DNA from 4 places in the Pseudomonas sp. RT6P73 genome. Region 4 is predicted to be linked to each of the others. Evidence: predicted binding sites of a transcription regulator. Region 4 holds the regulator's gene; each other region holds the start of a gene.

Region 1 (3,289 bases), 3.8 Mb from region 4:
TGCCGCTTTCGGAAAAACCGACCGGGTCCTTGAAGTAACCGGCGATGGCAATCTTCTGTTCCGGTGTGGCGGTGGACAGCAGCCACAGCACCAGGAAGAACGCCATCATCGCCGTCGCGAAGTCAGCGAAGGCGATTTTCCAGGAGCCCCCGTGATGCCCGCCCGCGTATTTTTTTACGCGCTTGATGATTATCGGCTGGTTATTTTCCATGACTTAGCGACCGCGAACCGCTTGTTCCAGCTCAGCGAAGCTAGGACGGTGCGCCGGGTACAGAACCTTGCGGCCGAATTCCACCGCCAGCGATGGCGGCATACCGGATGCCGAAGCCACCAGCGAGGCCTTGATGGCCTCGTAGACGTTCAGTTCTTCCTTGGCTTCGTGGGCCAGGGCATGGGCCAGCGGGCCAAAGAAACCGTAGGCGGCGAGAATACCGAAGAAGGTACCCACCAGTGCCGCGCCCACATGTACGCCGATCATTTTCTGATCGCTTTCACCCAGGGAAGCCATGGTCACCACGATACCCAACACGGCCGCGACGATACCGAAACCGGGCATGGCGTCGGCGATGCCGTTCACTGCGTGGGACGGGTGGTCCAGGTCTTCTTTGAGGCTGGTCAGCTCCATGTCGAACAGTCCTTCAAGCTCGTGTGGAGCCATGTTGCCGGAGGACATGATGCGCAGGTAATCGCAGATGTACGCGGTCATGCGGTCATCTTTCAGAACGGCCGGGTACTTGGCGAAAATCGGGCTCGCGGCGGCATCTTCGATGTCGCCTTCGATGGCCATCATGCCTTCGCGGCGGCTCTTGTTGAGGATCTCGTAAATCAGCCCCAGCACTTCCAGATAGAACGTGTGGTTGAAACGCGAGCTGAACATTCCCAAGGATTTCTTGAGAACGTGTTTGAACATATGACCAGGGTTGGCCTGCAGGAATGCACCGAGGGCCGCGCCCCCGATAATCAACACCTCGAAAGGCTGGATCAGGGCGGCAATCTTGCCGTGGGAGAGCACGTATCCGCCGAGCACGCTCGCGAATACGACGATGATGCCGATTAATTTAGCCATAGGTAGGAGAGCACTTACTGAGTCGGGTTCAAGGTCATATTCGGAAGTTAAAAAATCTCTTCTTCTACTTATCGGCAAAACTGCGCCAGACTATAGCCCGTTCAAGCGAAAAGCTAATTTAGCCCTCTGTGGGCATAGGTAATGCAGACGATGATCACGTCCAACCATGGCTAACGAAACGAACATCCCAACCCCAAAACCAACCACGCTTGAAGGCTGGGTCAAGCTTCTCGATGGCGTGCGCCTGCCGGTTCCGCAAGACAGTCACGACCGCGTCTGCAAGGCCCTCGCCGATAAACGCAGCTCGCTTCGCGACATCGCCGAACTGTTGCAGGACAGCCCGGCCCTGGCCTTGAGCGTGATTCGCGAAGCCAATCGCCACACGCACGGCAGCATGACCACGCCTGCTGAAAACCTTGAGGTGGCGATCAATCGTCTCGGGCTGAAACGCACCGAAGAATTGCTCGCCCGGTTGCCTGCCGAACCCCAATTACAGATTCCCGTGGCGTTGCGTCAACTGCAGTTGATCAGCCAGCATGCGACCCAACAGGCCAACGGCTTTTTCGCCGGACGCCTGGCGCGGCTCTGGCAGGACATCCACTGGGGCAGCCTGCTGTTTCTTTCGCCGCTGTGGCCGATGGCGTTGACTCATCCGCAGTTGCTCGAAGAGTGGGAACTGCGGGTGATCCATAAAGGCGAGTCAGCACGCAAAGTCGAAAAGCAATTGTTCGGCGTTCGCTTGCTGGACATCTGTCAGGCCCTGGTGGACATCTGGCGTCTGCCGATCTGGGTACAGCAAGGTTATCGGCTGCTGCTCAACGAGCAGCGAGAACTGGTCAAAGTCCTGCGCATTGCCCGCGACAGCGAGCACCCTTTGCGCCAGCAAAACCGCCTTGATGACGACCCGACCCTGCGCCGCTGGCTCAACCAACCGGCCAATACCGTGCTGTTGGCCAATGGCCTGGCACTGTCGGCGCAAAAGGCCTGGGACAGTCCGCACAGCGAACGCTGGCAATACCTGACCAGCCTTTACCTGCAAATGCCGATGAGCGAAGTGCAGCAGCAATTGCATCAACAGGCCGTCAACAGCGCGCACCAGCACGCCATGCCGGACCTTTGGCACCCTGCAGTTGCGCTGATCTGGCCATCGGGCATTAACCGTATTCACGCGGGTTTGCTGCCGGCGCCCGCGCCGACTACCGAAGACCTGACGGCCTGGCGTAAACAATGTGCCGAATTGCTGGTCGAGCCTAGCCGCTTCACCAATGCGATGCACTTGACCACCTCTGCACGAGACGCGCTGGTCGCGTGCGGCATGCGTCGGGTGATGATTTTGATGGCCGACCGTACGCACGCCAATTTGCGGGCGCATCAAACCGCCGGACTGGCGAAGGATGCTGCGGGCTTGAACCTGGCAGTCAGCCAGAGCACCGTGCTGCAACGTCTGCTCTCGCAACAGGCGCAAGTGCGATTGACCCCGGCCAACAACGCCCAGTTCTCGGCCTTGTTACCTGCCAGCCTGCGCGCGCAGTTTCGCGGCGAACACTTGCTGCTGCGCTCACTGGTCAATAATGGTCGGGTGATCATGGTTGTTGTCGCGGATCAGGGCGGCGGGCCGTTTTCGGAAATCACCGTGCAAGCTTTCGGTAAAACGGCGCAGTGCATTGAAAAGGCACTCCATAGCTTTAGCCAGCGCGGTCAATGAATGCTGCGCTACAATCCTCCCCTTTGTGCTCTGGAGACCTCACATGTCTGACTTCTCTGGCTTGGCGCTGGTCATCGAGCCGAGCGACTTGCTCCCTCGCCTTGAGTCCCGCGAACTGATTCTGGTGGACCTGACCAGCAGCGCCCGCTATGCCGAAGGGCATATTCCCGGCGCGCGCTTTGTCGACCCCAAACGGACGCAACTCGGTCAGGCGCCTGCGCCGGGACTGATGCCGCCGCAAGCGGCGCTCGAAGCGTTGTTCGGTGAGTTGGGACACAACCCCGATGCGGTCTACGTGGTGTATGACGACGAAGGCGGCGGCTGGGCCGGGCGTTTTATCTGGCTGCTTGATGTCATCGGCCACCGCAACTACCACTATATAGACGGTGGTCTGACGGCCTGGCTGGCTGAAGGCATGCCCATGTCGATTCAGATCCCGGCCCACGTTGGCGGCCCGGTTGCGTTGACCCTGCACGACGAACCGACCGCCACCCGCGAATACCTGCAAAGCCGTCTCG
Region 2 (3,289 bases), 3.9 Mb from region 4:
CAGCTCCGACAGCTCTTTCATGCTCAACCCCAGCCCGGCAACGCCCACAACTTTACCAGCCTGCTCGACCTTGAGGTCGATGAACAGCGCCAATTCTCCGGTCGCGGTGTCATTGTCGATATTGAGGGTGCGCGGCTGGTTGCTGTCGAGGAATGCGTAGAACCAGGCGTCCTTGGGATTGGAACGGCTGAGGGTCCGGTCCAGGCCTTTTTCAGTGAAGTAATGGTTTGACGCCGTGCCGACGATCAGCGCGGTGAAAGCTTTGTGTTCGGCGCGGATGCCTTCCAGATACTGCACGAACGCGTCTGTCTGGACACTGTTTTCACCCCCGGCCAGCCAGTCGCGCACCATGCTGTTGCTGGCGATGTCCTTGGCGGCGGTGAGGGGTTGGACGAGGATTCGTTCGATGTCGTTGCGCATCGCTTCGATGCTCGACGGCAGTGCCTGTTCGACCAGATAGCGCTGGGCGAGACGGTTGACCACGAGGGTATAAATGCCAACCACGATCAGAATACTGACCAGCAGGGCGGTGCCCATACTGAGGATCAACTGCCATTGAATACTGCGACGCCAGAACTGCATGGAGCACCCCCAAAGAATAAGAGGCTGAAACACTGCAACAGCCGTGCCGATTGTATACAACTAAACCGACAATCTATTCTTTGGTTGTGCGCAAAGCCGATCAGGCCTGATTGATCGTCTTGGAGATCACTTCAACCGTGGCGCTGACTTGCTCTTGGTAACGGTCGAGTTCCTGCTTGTGCTGCTTTTGCATTTCGATCTGCTGGGAACACAGATTCATCGCGGCCAGCACCAGCAAGCGGTCACCGATCAGCGTCGGATAGTTCCTTTTGGTGTCGGCCAAGGCAGCTTTCAACATCATCGCGGCGTCCAGCAGGGTTTGCTCTTCCCCGGCCGGCGCCTTGATCGAATAGTCCTCCCCCAGGATCGAGACGACTTTTACCCCTGCGGCGCCGTGATTCATGCGCTGACCGGGCCGGCGCTGACGCGCTCAACCAGGGCCTGGATGCGGGCCGCGGTGGCGCCTTGTTTCTCTTCCTGTTCCATCAGGCTCAGTTGCAGGCTTTCGTTTTCATCCTTGGCCTGGGCCAGTTCTGCACTCAGGGTCTGGTTGTTGCCCAGCAGCGTCTGGTTCTGTTGCACCAGGTCGTTGACCAGCTGTTCCAATTGGCTAAGGGATGCTTCCAACATTTTGATTTTCCAAGCATTTTCAAAGGGCGCGTACGATAAAGAAAAGTCACCACGGATGCCAGGGTTATTCAGGCGCAAAGCCTTGATTTTCCTGGAGGGCGACCGTCCTCGTGAGCTTTAAAGACTGTGATCGGTGAATCTGGTTCCTTCACTTCGTCGCCCGATTTTGTAGGAGCGAAGCTTGCTCGCGAAGGACGTTAACGATTACGCGGGCTGTCTGGATGAACCCGTTGCCTGGATATTCTTCGCGAGCAAGCTTCGCTCCTACAAGTAACGGCCGGTCTGCGACAAAAACGCACACGCGCTCAAGACTTTAGTCGTATGACCGATAAGTCATTCACACGTCAGCTTCAGCGCCGCACGGGTGCGCTCACTTTGGTAAACAGCATGTCCCTTCGTAATATGAATATCGCACCGCGGGCGTTCCTCGGTTTCGCCCTGATTGGCGGTTTGATGCTGGTTTTGGGGGTGTTTGCCCTGAACCAGATGAGCAAGATCCGCGGCGCCGGCGAGAACATCGTCGAGAGCAGCGTGCCGAGCATCAAGGCGCTGGATGAGTTCACCCAACTGACGCTGCGCCTTCGGGTCCTGTCCTATCGCCTGTTGACCAACCGCGAACCCGACGTGCAGCAAAAAACCATCGAGCTGTTCGACCAGCGCAATCAACAGATCCGTGCTGCTCAGACTGAGTATGAAAAATTCATCACCAGCCCCGAAGAGCGTGCAGCCTACGACCAGTACGTGCAGTTGCTTGGCCAGTATCGCCAGCTTGAAGACCGGATGAAGAGTCTGTCGCGCAACAATCAGGTGGAAGAACTGCGCACCTTGCTCAACACCGATCTGTTGACCAACTCTGAAGCCGTCAACGCTGTACTCAACCGCCTGATGCTCATCAACAACCAACAGGCGGTCGACCTTAATCAGCAGGCAGCTGATCAGTATTCCTCGGCGTTCAACCTGGTCGTCACCCTGCTGGTGATCGCCTCCGGCCTGACCGTGCTGTTCGCCTGGCTGCTGACCAACAGCATCACCAAGCCGATCGCCAATGCCCTGAGCGCGGCTGAAGAAATCGCCGAAGGCAACCTGACTCGCCCGATCAAGGTTGATGGCGAAGACGAAGCCGGCCGCTTGCTGCTGGCCATGTCGAAGATGCAGGACAAGCTGCGCGACACCCTGCAACGAATTTCCGGTTCGGCCACGCAACTGGCGTCCGCTGCGGAAGAGTTGAACAGTGTCACCGACGAAAGCGCCCGCGGCCTGACCCAGCAGAACAACGAAATCGAACAGGCCGCCACCGCGGTCAATGAAATGACCAGCGCCGTGGAAGAAGTCGCACGCAACGCCGTGAGCACTTCCGAAGCCTCGAAGAACGCCACCACCTCGGCCGGTGACGGTCGTGATCTGGTGCAGGAAACCGTCAGCGCCATCGAACGCATGAGCGCCGATGTGCAGAGCACTGCGACTTTGATTGGTGATCTGGCCAATGAATCCCGTGACATCGGCAAGGTGCTGGACGTGATTCGCGGCCTGGCTGACCAGACCAACCTGCTGGCATTGAACGCAGCGATCGAAGCGGCGCGTGCCGGTGAAGCCGGGCGTGGTTTCGCGGTGGTGGCAGATGAGGTTCGTGCACTGGCGCATCGCACTCAGCAGTCGACCAGCGAAATCGAACGCATGATCGGCAGCATCCAGACCGGTACCGAACACGCGGTGGATTCGATGCGTAACAGCACCGAACGCGCCGAATCGACCTTGAACATCGCTCGCGGTGCAGGTCTTTCGCTGGACACCATCAACAGCGCCATTGTCGAGATCAACGAGCGCAACCTGGTGATCGCCAGCGCGGCTGAAGAACAGGCGCAGGTCGCCCGTGAAGTGGACCGTAATCTGGTGAACATTCGTGATTTGTCGGTGCAATCGGCGACCGGGGCGAATCAGACGAGTGCGGCGAGCAATGAATTGTCGCGATTGGCGCTGGACCTGAACAACATGGTTGGGCGGTTCAGCCTCTGATCGGGATTTGGGGGTGCTTTCAAGAGCCACCCCTCACCCCAGCCCTCTCCCCAAGGGGGAGAGG
Region 3 (3,289 bases), 2.9 Mb from region 4:
GTCCGCTCATGTTGTGGAAGCGGATGCCGGCGAAGGTGGTGGAGATTCTTTCTTCGAAGTGCAGGTAACGCAGTTCCACCGGGGCTGTCATGCTGCCGAACGGCAGATTGGCGATAAAGCGGTCGTAGACCTGGCCCAGCTGCAGCCTGGCGGTAATGTCACCTTCAAAGCGCAGCTTGCAGCCAGTGGCCGAGATGTCCAGCAGCTTGCCTCTGATCGGGAACTTGAGCTTTTCACCGCCCAGCTCGACATCGACCAGTTGCGCCAGCTTCAACGCAGCCCGGAAGGCATTGCGGCGCTGGTGGTAGACCACTTCATCGGGGAGGGTGCCACGGTAGCAGCGATCACCGGATTCATCGATGGTCAGCGGACCGTTGCTTTCCCACGCAATGCGCACGCCGTCGTGGAAGCCTTCAACGCGAAATGGCTCACCGGCCAGCAGATAGCGTTCGCCGTCGCGAGGCACCATTTCGTCCAGGGCAATGCTGTTGCCGTCACGATCGACATCCACCAGATAGCTCTGGAAGCGCTGGCTGCGTTCGTGGAACGTGATGATCAGCGGGTCATGGCTCTCTTGCAGCTGCCGCAGGTTACCGGCGATCTCCATCGGCGTGGATAGCACCTTGGGTGGCTGCGGAGCATCTTCCGCGTTTAAGGCATTGAACACGGTTCATCATTCTCCAGACAAAATTTGACTGCGACTTGCTAGCATACTGCCAGCATGTGACGCGTCTTGATAGAGCGTGCTCATTAACAGGCTCAAGCCTGACTAAGCGGGCGCGGCTTCGCTAGCATGGAGGTTGATCCGCGGGCATCGTAAAGCGCTGGTGGTTCGCCGCCGGTGAGGATTTTCAGCTGATTGGCCGTGGCGGCCTGCTGGACCAGGATCGACTGGCCATTATTGACGTTGGCCGCCTGGCATTGAGCCAGGAGATCGGTCAGTTTGTCGCTCTGTTCCAGCAATTGATCGCCAATGCTGGACTGGCTGGCAAGTTGCTCCAGGCCGTTGCGATTGGTCGGCAGGTTCAGGCTGGCGAGGATTTCACTGCGCTTGCGGCCATGCTGTTCCAGCAGAATGATCATTGCCTGTTTCTGCGCCAGAATATCTTCGAGCAGCGGCATGTCGCGACCGTGCAACGCGATGGATTCGGTTTGCAGTAACTCCAGCAAGTATTGCGCTGGAGCAAAGTCGTCGGTGATCAGTTGCAGTAAATTAGTGTCGTGCATGGCTGGCCTTGGGGTTTAAGCGTCCAAAAGCCTGGCGCAGGCCGTGGCCTAGCGCTGGGCTTCGAAGTTGAGCAGTTTGCTGGCTACACGGTTGCTGTCGACTTTATAGCTGCCATCGGCAATCGCTGCTTTCAACTCGGCCACGCGGGCGTTGTCGACGGCAGGCTGATCGCGCAGCTTGTCAGTGACCTTCTGCAACTGTTGAGCCTCATTGCTGAGGTGTACCGATTCCCCGCTTTTAGCGGTACTGGCCTGTTCGGCCGGGGTATTCAGCGTCGCGGATTTGCCGGTTTCGGCAGTTTCCTTCGCGGTGCTGGTACGCGTACTACCGGTAAGTGACGAGGAGCTGTTCAAACGGCTGAAATCGATGACCATGATAAAAACCTCTGGGTATTTGGACGCTTGCCATGTTTTCGGCTCTCCCTGCGAAAACTTTAGGCCCATTTATCAATGAGCTTGCATGCGCCAGCGCTAGTCCTGCCTGCGGCACAGTTTAGGGAACAGCCGGGCGGCGCGCCATCTTTCACCCACAGATCGTTCTACATGGCCACTTCCACCTGGCCGGGCGCAGTGACTTGCGCCTTGATGACCCGCTGGGAGTTAAGGTTTTTCACACGAATCTGTTCACGCAGGCCGCCGTTGGACAGGGCTTCGCCCGGCATACGCACACTGAGCGTACCACTGCGGGCGGTAATCACCACCTGATCGCCCTTGCTGATGACTTCCGCCTGTTCGAGATGGACCAGCGTCAGCACCTGATTGGCGACCGTTGGTCGGGTAAGTTTCTGCCCGACGGCCTGATCCATGGAAGTGAAATAACCCTGGTTGATCAGGCTGATATCCCGCTCGCGCAACATGACGTCGCCGGGTTCGATGACCCCGGCGCGTTTAAGCGGGCGCGTGGTCGTGACAACGTCTCGAAACAGGCGGACTTGAGCGGGCACGAAGACGGTCCAGGGGGATGTGCTGTCGCAACGGACCTTGACCGTGACCCGCCCGATCGGGGTCGCCGGGCTCTCCAGGGTGGCTGTCAATTCCTTGTCGCACATGGGCATGCGCAGTCGTGGATCGAGCTGGTTGACCTCGATTTCGTAGCGGCCTTCCGTTTGACTGGTGGCCAAATAGTCTTCTACGGTGAATTCAAGAAAGCCTTGGGTGACGCCGATAAGCATGTCAGGCAAGGTAACCGCGTCAGCAAGGGCAGGGCTGCCAGCGTTGAACAGGCAGACGGCCGACATCGCGCAAAGTAATTTGCAGAAGGTTGATGTCAGGCGTCGGAAAAATGTCGGTTCTGTGTTCATAAGAGTTAAAAAGCAAGCGCCGTGCCGTTTAGCAATAAATGTGCGTCGCAACACACTTAAGCGTTGGTGTAGGAGTCTGTGCATGGCTGGTGTAATGGATGCGGTAAACCAGCGCACGCAACTGGTTGGGCAGAATCGCCTTGAGCTGTTGTTGTTCCGTCTCGACGGCCAGCAGCTGTATGGGATCAACGTGTTCAAGGTTCGGGAAGTGCTGCAATGCCCCAAACTGACCGTGATGCCCAAGTCCAGTCCTGTCGTGTGCGGTGTGGCAAATATCCGGGGGGCGACCATTCCGATTCTTGATCTGGCAATGGCGACCGGCTCCGGCGCACTTAAAGATCAGAGCAATCCCTTCGTAATCATCACGGAGTACAACACCAAGACCCAGGGTTTCCTGGTGCGGTCGGTGGAGCGCATCGTCAACATGAACTGGGAGGAGATTCATCCGCCACCCAAGGGCACGGGACGCGATCATTACCTGACAGCTGTGACTCGGGTCGACAATCAGTTAGTCGAAATCATCGACGTCGAGAAAGTGCTGGCGGAAGTGGCGCCGACACCGGAAGCGATTTCGGTCGGCGTGGTGGATGTCGAAACCCAGCACAAGGCGTTGTCCTTGCGCGTATTGACGGTCGATGACTCGTCGGTGGCGCGCAAGCAGGTGAGTCGTTGCCTGCAGACGGTCGGCGTCGAAGTGGTGGCGTTGAACGATGGCAAGCAAGCGCTGGATTACTTGCGCAAGCTGGTCGATGAGGGCAAGA
Region 4 (3,289 bases):
AAGCCGGCGCCCCCTTTTACAGTGTGAAAACCGCGAAAAATTGCATTGAGCAAATCCGCATCATCCGGGCGGCTTTCAAGCTCGACCAGCTGTTCGGACAGTTGCTCTAGAATCTCGCCGGCCTCAACCAGGAAATCCTGAAGGATCTCTTCATCGGCGCCGAAGCTCATTAAGGGGGTGCTCCTACAGGTCTAAAAACCTAAAAAACCTAAAATGCTAAAACTCTAAAATCCTAGGCTGGATAACAAATCGTCCACATCGTCCTGACCGGACACAACGTCTTCTCTTTTATCGGCATGAATCTGCGGACCTTCACCCTGAGAGAGATGTTTTTGCGGATCTTTTTCAGCGAGCATCGCATCACGGTCATGTTCGATACCCGCAAAGCGGTCTACCTGACTGGCCATGAGCACGAGCTTGAGCAGGTTGCTTTCAACTTCGGTGACCAATTGGGTCACGCGTTTGATCACCTGACCGGTGAGGTCCTGGTAATCCTGGGCCAGCAAAATGTCGTTAAGGTTGCTCGACACCGTGCGATTGTCTTCGCTGCTGCGCGTCAGGAAACCGTCGACGCGCCGGGCCAGCTCACGGAACTCTTCAGCTCCGACTTCGCGACGCATGAACCGCCCCCAATCCGTGCTCAACGCCTGGGCTTCTTCGCTCAGGCTGTTGACCAGCGGCGTGGAATTCTCCACCAAGTCCATGGTGCGGTTGGCAGCGGCCTCGGTCAGCTTGACCACATACCCCAGGCGCTCGGTGGCGTCCGTGATCTGGGACACTTCCTCGGCTTGCGGCATGTTCGGGTCAATCTGGAAATTGACGATCGCGCTATGCAGCTCGCGAGTGAGCTTGCCCACTTCCTGATACAGGCCGCGGTCACGGGTCTGATTGAGCTCATGGATCAGTTGCACAGCGTCGCCGAACCTGCCTTTTTCAAGGCTTTCGACCAGTTCGACCGCGTGTTTTTTCAGGGTCGATTCAAAATCGCCCAGTGAAGATTCTTTATGCTCCATAGCTCCCCCGTGGCGCAGTGGATCAACCGATGCGTTCGAAAATCTTCTCGATTTTTTCTTTCAACGCCTGGGCCGTGAAGGGTTTGACCACATAGCCGTTAACACCGGCCTGGGCCGCTTCGATGATCTGCTCGCGCTTGGCTTCAGCGGTCACCATCAACACCGGCAGGTGTTTGAGCTTTTCATCGGCGCGCACGTGGCGCAGCAGATCGATACCGGTCATGCCAGGCATGTTCCAGTCCGTTACCAGAAAGTCGATGCTCCCGCTGTTGAGAACCGGAATGGCAGTAGTGCCATCGTCGGCCTCGACCGTGTTGGTGAACCCAAGGTCACGCAACAGGTTTTTTATGATCCGCCGCATCGTTGAGAAGTCATCAACGATGAGGATTTTCATGTTCTTGTCCAATTCGACCTCCAAGCAGTCTTAAACGCGCCCAGCACCTGGACGCGCCATTTCAATCAATCCGGCAATGCACTCGATGACTGTCTGGAGCACAACAGATCGCGACCGGTGCAGTTCAACACCACACCGGCCTCGTTCGCAGTGTCCCCACACTGCCTTCAGCGCGCTCGCCACTCCCCCAAACGCCCCCGCAAACGGGCCGCGCACTGGCTGTGTAACTGGCTGACCCGAGATTCGCTGACCCCCAGGACCTCACCGATTTCCTTGAGGTTCAGCTCTTCGTCGTAGTACAGCGCCAACACCAGTCGCTCACGCTCCGGCAAATTGGCAATCGCGTCCGCCAGCGCTGCCTGGAAGCGTTCATCTTCCAGATCGCGTGACGGCTCGAGATGAGCACTCGCGCCATCCTCGTGCAGCCCTTCGTGTTCGCCGTCCTGCAACAGATCGTCGAAACTGAATAACCGGCTGCCCAGGGTGTCGTTCAAAATCCCGTAATAATCGTCGAGACTCAATTGGAGTTCGGCCGCAACCTCATGATCTTTAGCGTCACGACCGGTTTTAGCTTCAATCGAGCGAATTGCGTCGCTGACCATACGGGTATTGCGGTGAACCGAACGTGGCGCCCAGTCCCCCTTGCGTACTTCATCGAGCATCGCGCCACGGATTCGAATGCCCGCGTACGTCTCGAAACTCGCGCCTTTGCTGGCGTCATATTTGGTCGATACTTCAAGCAGGCCGATCATCCCGGCCTGGATCAGGTCTTCAACCTGAACACTGGCTGGCAGACGGGCCAGCAAGTGGTAAGCAATGCGTTTGACCAGTGGCGCGTAACGCTCGATCAGCTCGTACTGCGCGTCACGTGCCGACTTCTTGTAGAGGTTGTAGCCACTGGCTGTCATAGGACGGGTCCTGCGGTCTGTTGCACGAGGCGCTCGACGAAAAACTCCAGGTGCCCACGCGGGTTGGCAGGCAGCGGCCAAGTGTCGACCTTCTGCGCGATCGCCTTGAACGCCAGGGCGCACTTGGAACGCGGGAACGCTTCGTAGACTGCACGCTGCTTCTGCACGGCCTTGCGCACGCTTTCGTCGTAAGGCACCGCACCGACGTATTGTAGGGCGACGTCGAGGAAGCGATCAGTGACCTTGGTCAACTTGGCGAACAGGTTGCGACCTTCCTGCGGGCTCTGGGCCATGTTCGCCAGGACGCGGAAGCGGTTCATGCCGTAGTCGCGGTTCAGCAGTTTGATCAGCGCGTAGGCATCCGTGATCGAGGTCGGCTCGTCGCACACCACCAGCAAGACTTCTTGCGCTGCGCGAACGAAACTGACTACCGAGTCACCAATACCCGCAGCGGTGTCGATCACCAATACGTCAAGGTTGTCGCCGATATCGCTGAACGCCTGGATCAGGCCGGCGTGTTGAGCCGGGCTCAGATGAACCATGCTCTGCGTGCCGGACGCGGCCGGGACGATGCGAATACCGCCGGGCCCCTGCAACAGAACGTCGCGCAGCTCACAGCGGCCTTCGATCACGTCGGCCAGGGTACGTTTGGGTGTCAGCCCCAACAGGACGTCGACGTTCGCCAGCCCCAGATCGGCGTCCAGCAGCATGACGCGCCGGCCGAGTTCAGCTAGAGCCAGGGACAAGTTCACTGACACGTTAGTCTTCCCGACGCCACCTTTGCCGCCGGTCACCGCGATCACCTGTACGGGATGCATGCTGCCCATGTTATTTCTTTACCTTGTCTTGCATAGACGGAGGCCACATTACTGGCTGCGCGTTCATGAACTGAACAATGCATGGCAGACCATCGATGTAGGTACAAAAACTGTTCATTAGTACCTCAGCCAACCTGCTTGGTCGGGCTGTGGTAA

What was found. The regulator FliA, encoded in region 4, starts transcription of late flagellar genes. The targets are predictions, from matches to a motif close to CTAAAGTTTNNNNNNNNNNNGCCGNTAA.
Region 1: motA (flagellar motor stator protein MotA) is a predicted target of FliA. The motif match lies at 1,135-1,162, and genes of this name have one in related genera.
Region 2: ACYZT6_RS23875 (methyl-accepting chemotaxis protein) is a predicted target of FliA. The motif match lies at 1,517-1,544, and genes of this name have one in related genera.
Region 3: flgM (flagellar biosynthesis anti-sigma factor FlgM) is a predicted target of FliA. The motif match lies at 1,638-1,665, and genes of this name have one in related genera.

Annotation. Positions count from the first base shown of each region.
Region 1 is NZ_JBUBUV010000002.1:5,066,709-5,069,997, forward strand. It holds gene motB (flagellar motor protein MotB) at 1-211, opposite strand, end outside; gene motA (flagellar motor stator protein MotA) at 215-1,066, opposite strand; gene ACYZT6_RS23525 (HDOD domain-containing protein) at 1,233-2,771, shown strand; gene ACYZT6_RS23530 (rhodanese-like domain-containing protein) at 2,815-3,289, shown strand, end outside.
Region 2 is NZ_JBUBUV010000002.1:5,158,930-5,162,218, forward strand. It holds gene ACYZT6_RS23860 (methyl-accepting chemotaxis protein) at 1-582, opposite strand, end outside; gene ACYZT6_RS23865 (cell division protein ZapA) at 683-985, opposite strand; gene ACYZT6_RS23870 (hypothetical protein) at 982-1,212, opposite strand; gene ACYZT6_RS23875 (methyl-accepting chemotaxis protein) at 1,600-3,225, shown strand.
Region 3 is NZ_JBUBUV010000002.1:4,182,105-4,185,393, reverse strand. It holds gene ACYZT6_RS19590 (flagellar brake protein) at 1-667, opposite strand, end outside; gene ACYZT6_RS19585 (flagella synthesis protein FlgN) at 760-1,227, opposite strand; gene flgM (flagellar biosynthesis anti-sigma factor FlgM) at 1,276-1,602, opposite strand; gene flgA (flagellar basal body P-ring formation chaperone FlgA) at 1,767-2,528, opposite strand; gene ACYZT6_RS19570 (chemotaxis protein CheV) at 2,611-3,289, shown strand, end outside.
Region 4 is NZ_JBUBUV010000002.1:1,286,435-1,289,723, reverse strand. It holds gene ACYZT6_RS06355 (chemotaxis protein CheA) at 1-170, opposite strand, end outside; gene ACYZT6_RS06350 (protein phosphatase CheZ) at 225-1,013, opposite strand; gene ACYZT6_RS06345 (chemotaxis response regulator CheY) at 1,036-1,407, opposite strand; gene fliA (RNA polymerase sigma factor FliA) at 1,575-2,315, opposite strand; gene fleN (flagellar synthesis regulator FleN) at 2,312-3,142, opposite strand; gene flhF (flagellar biosynthesis protein FlhF) at 3,259-3,289, opposite strand, start outside.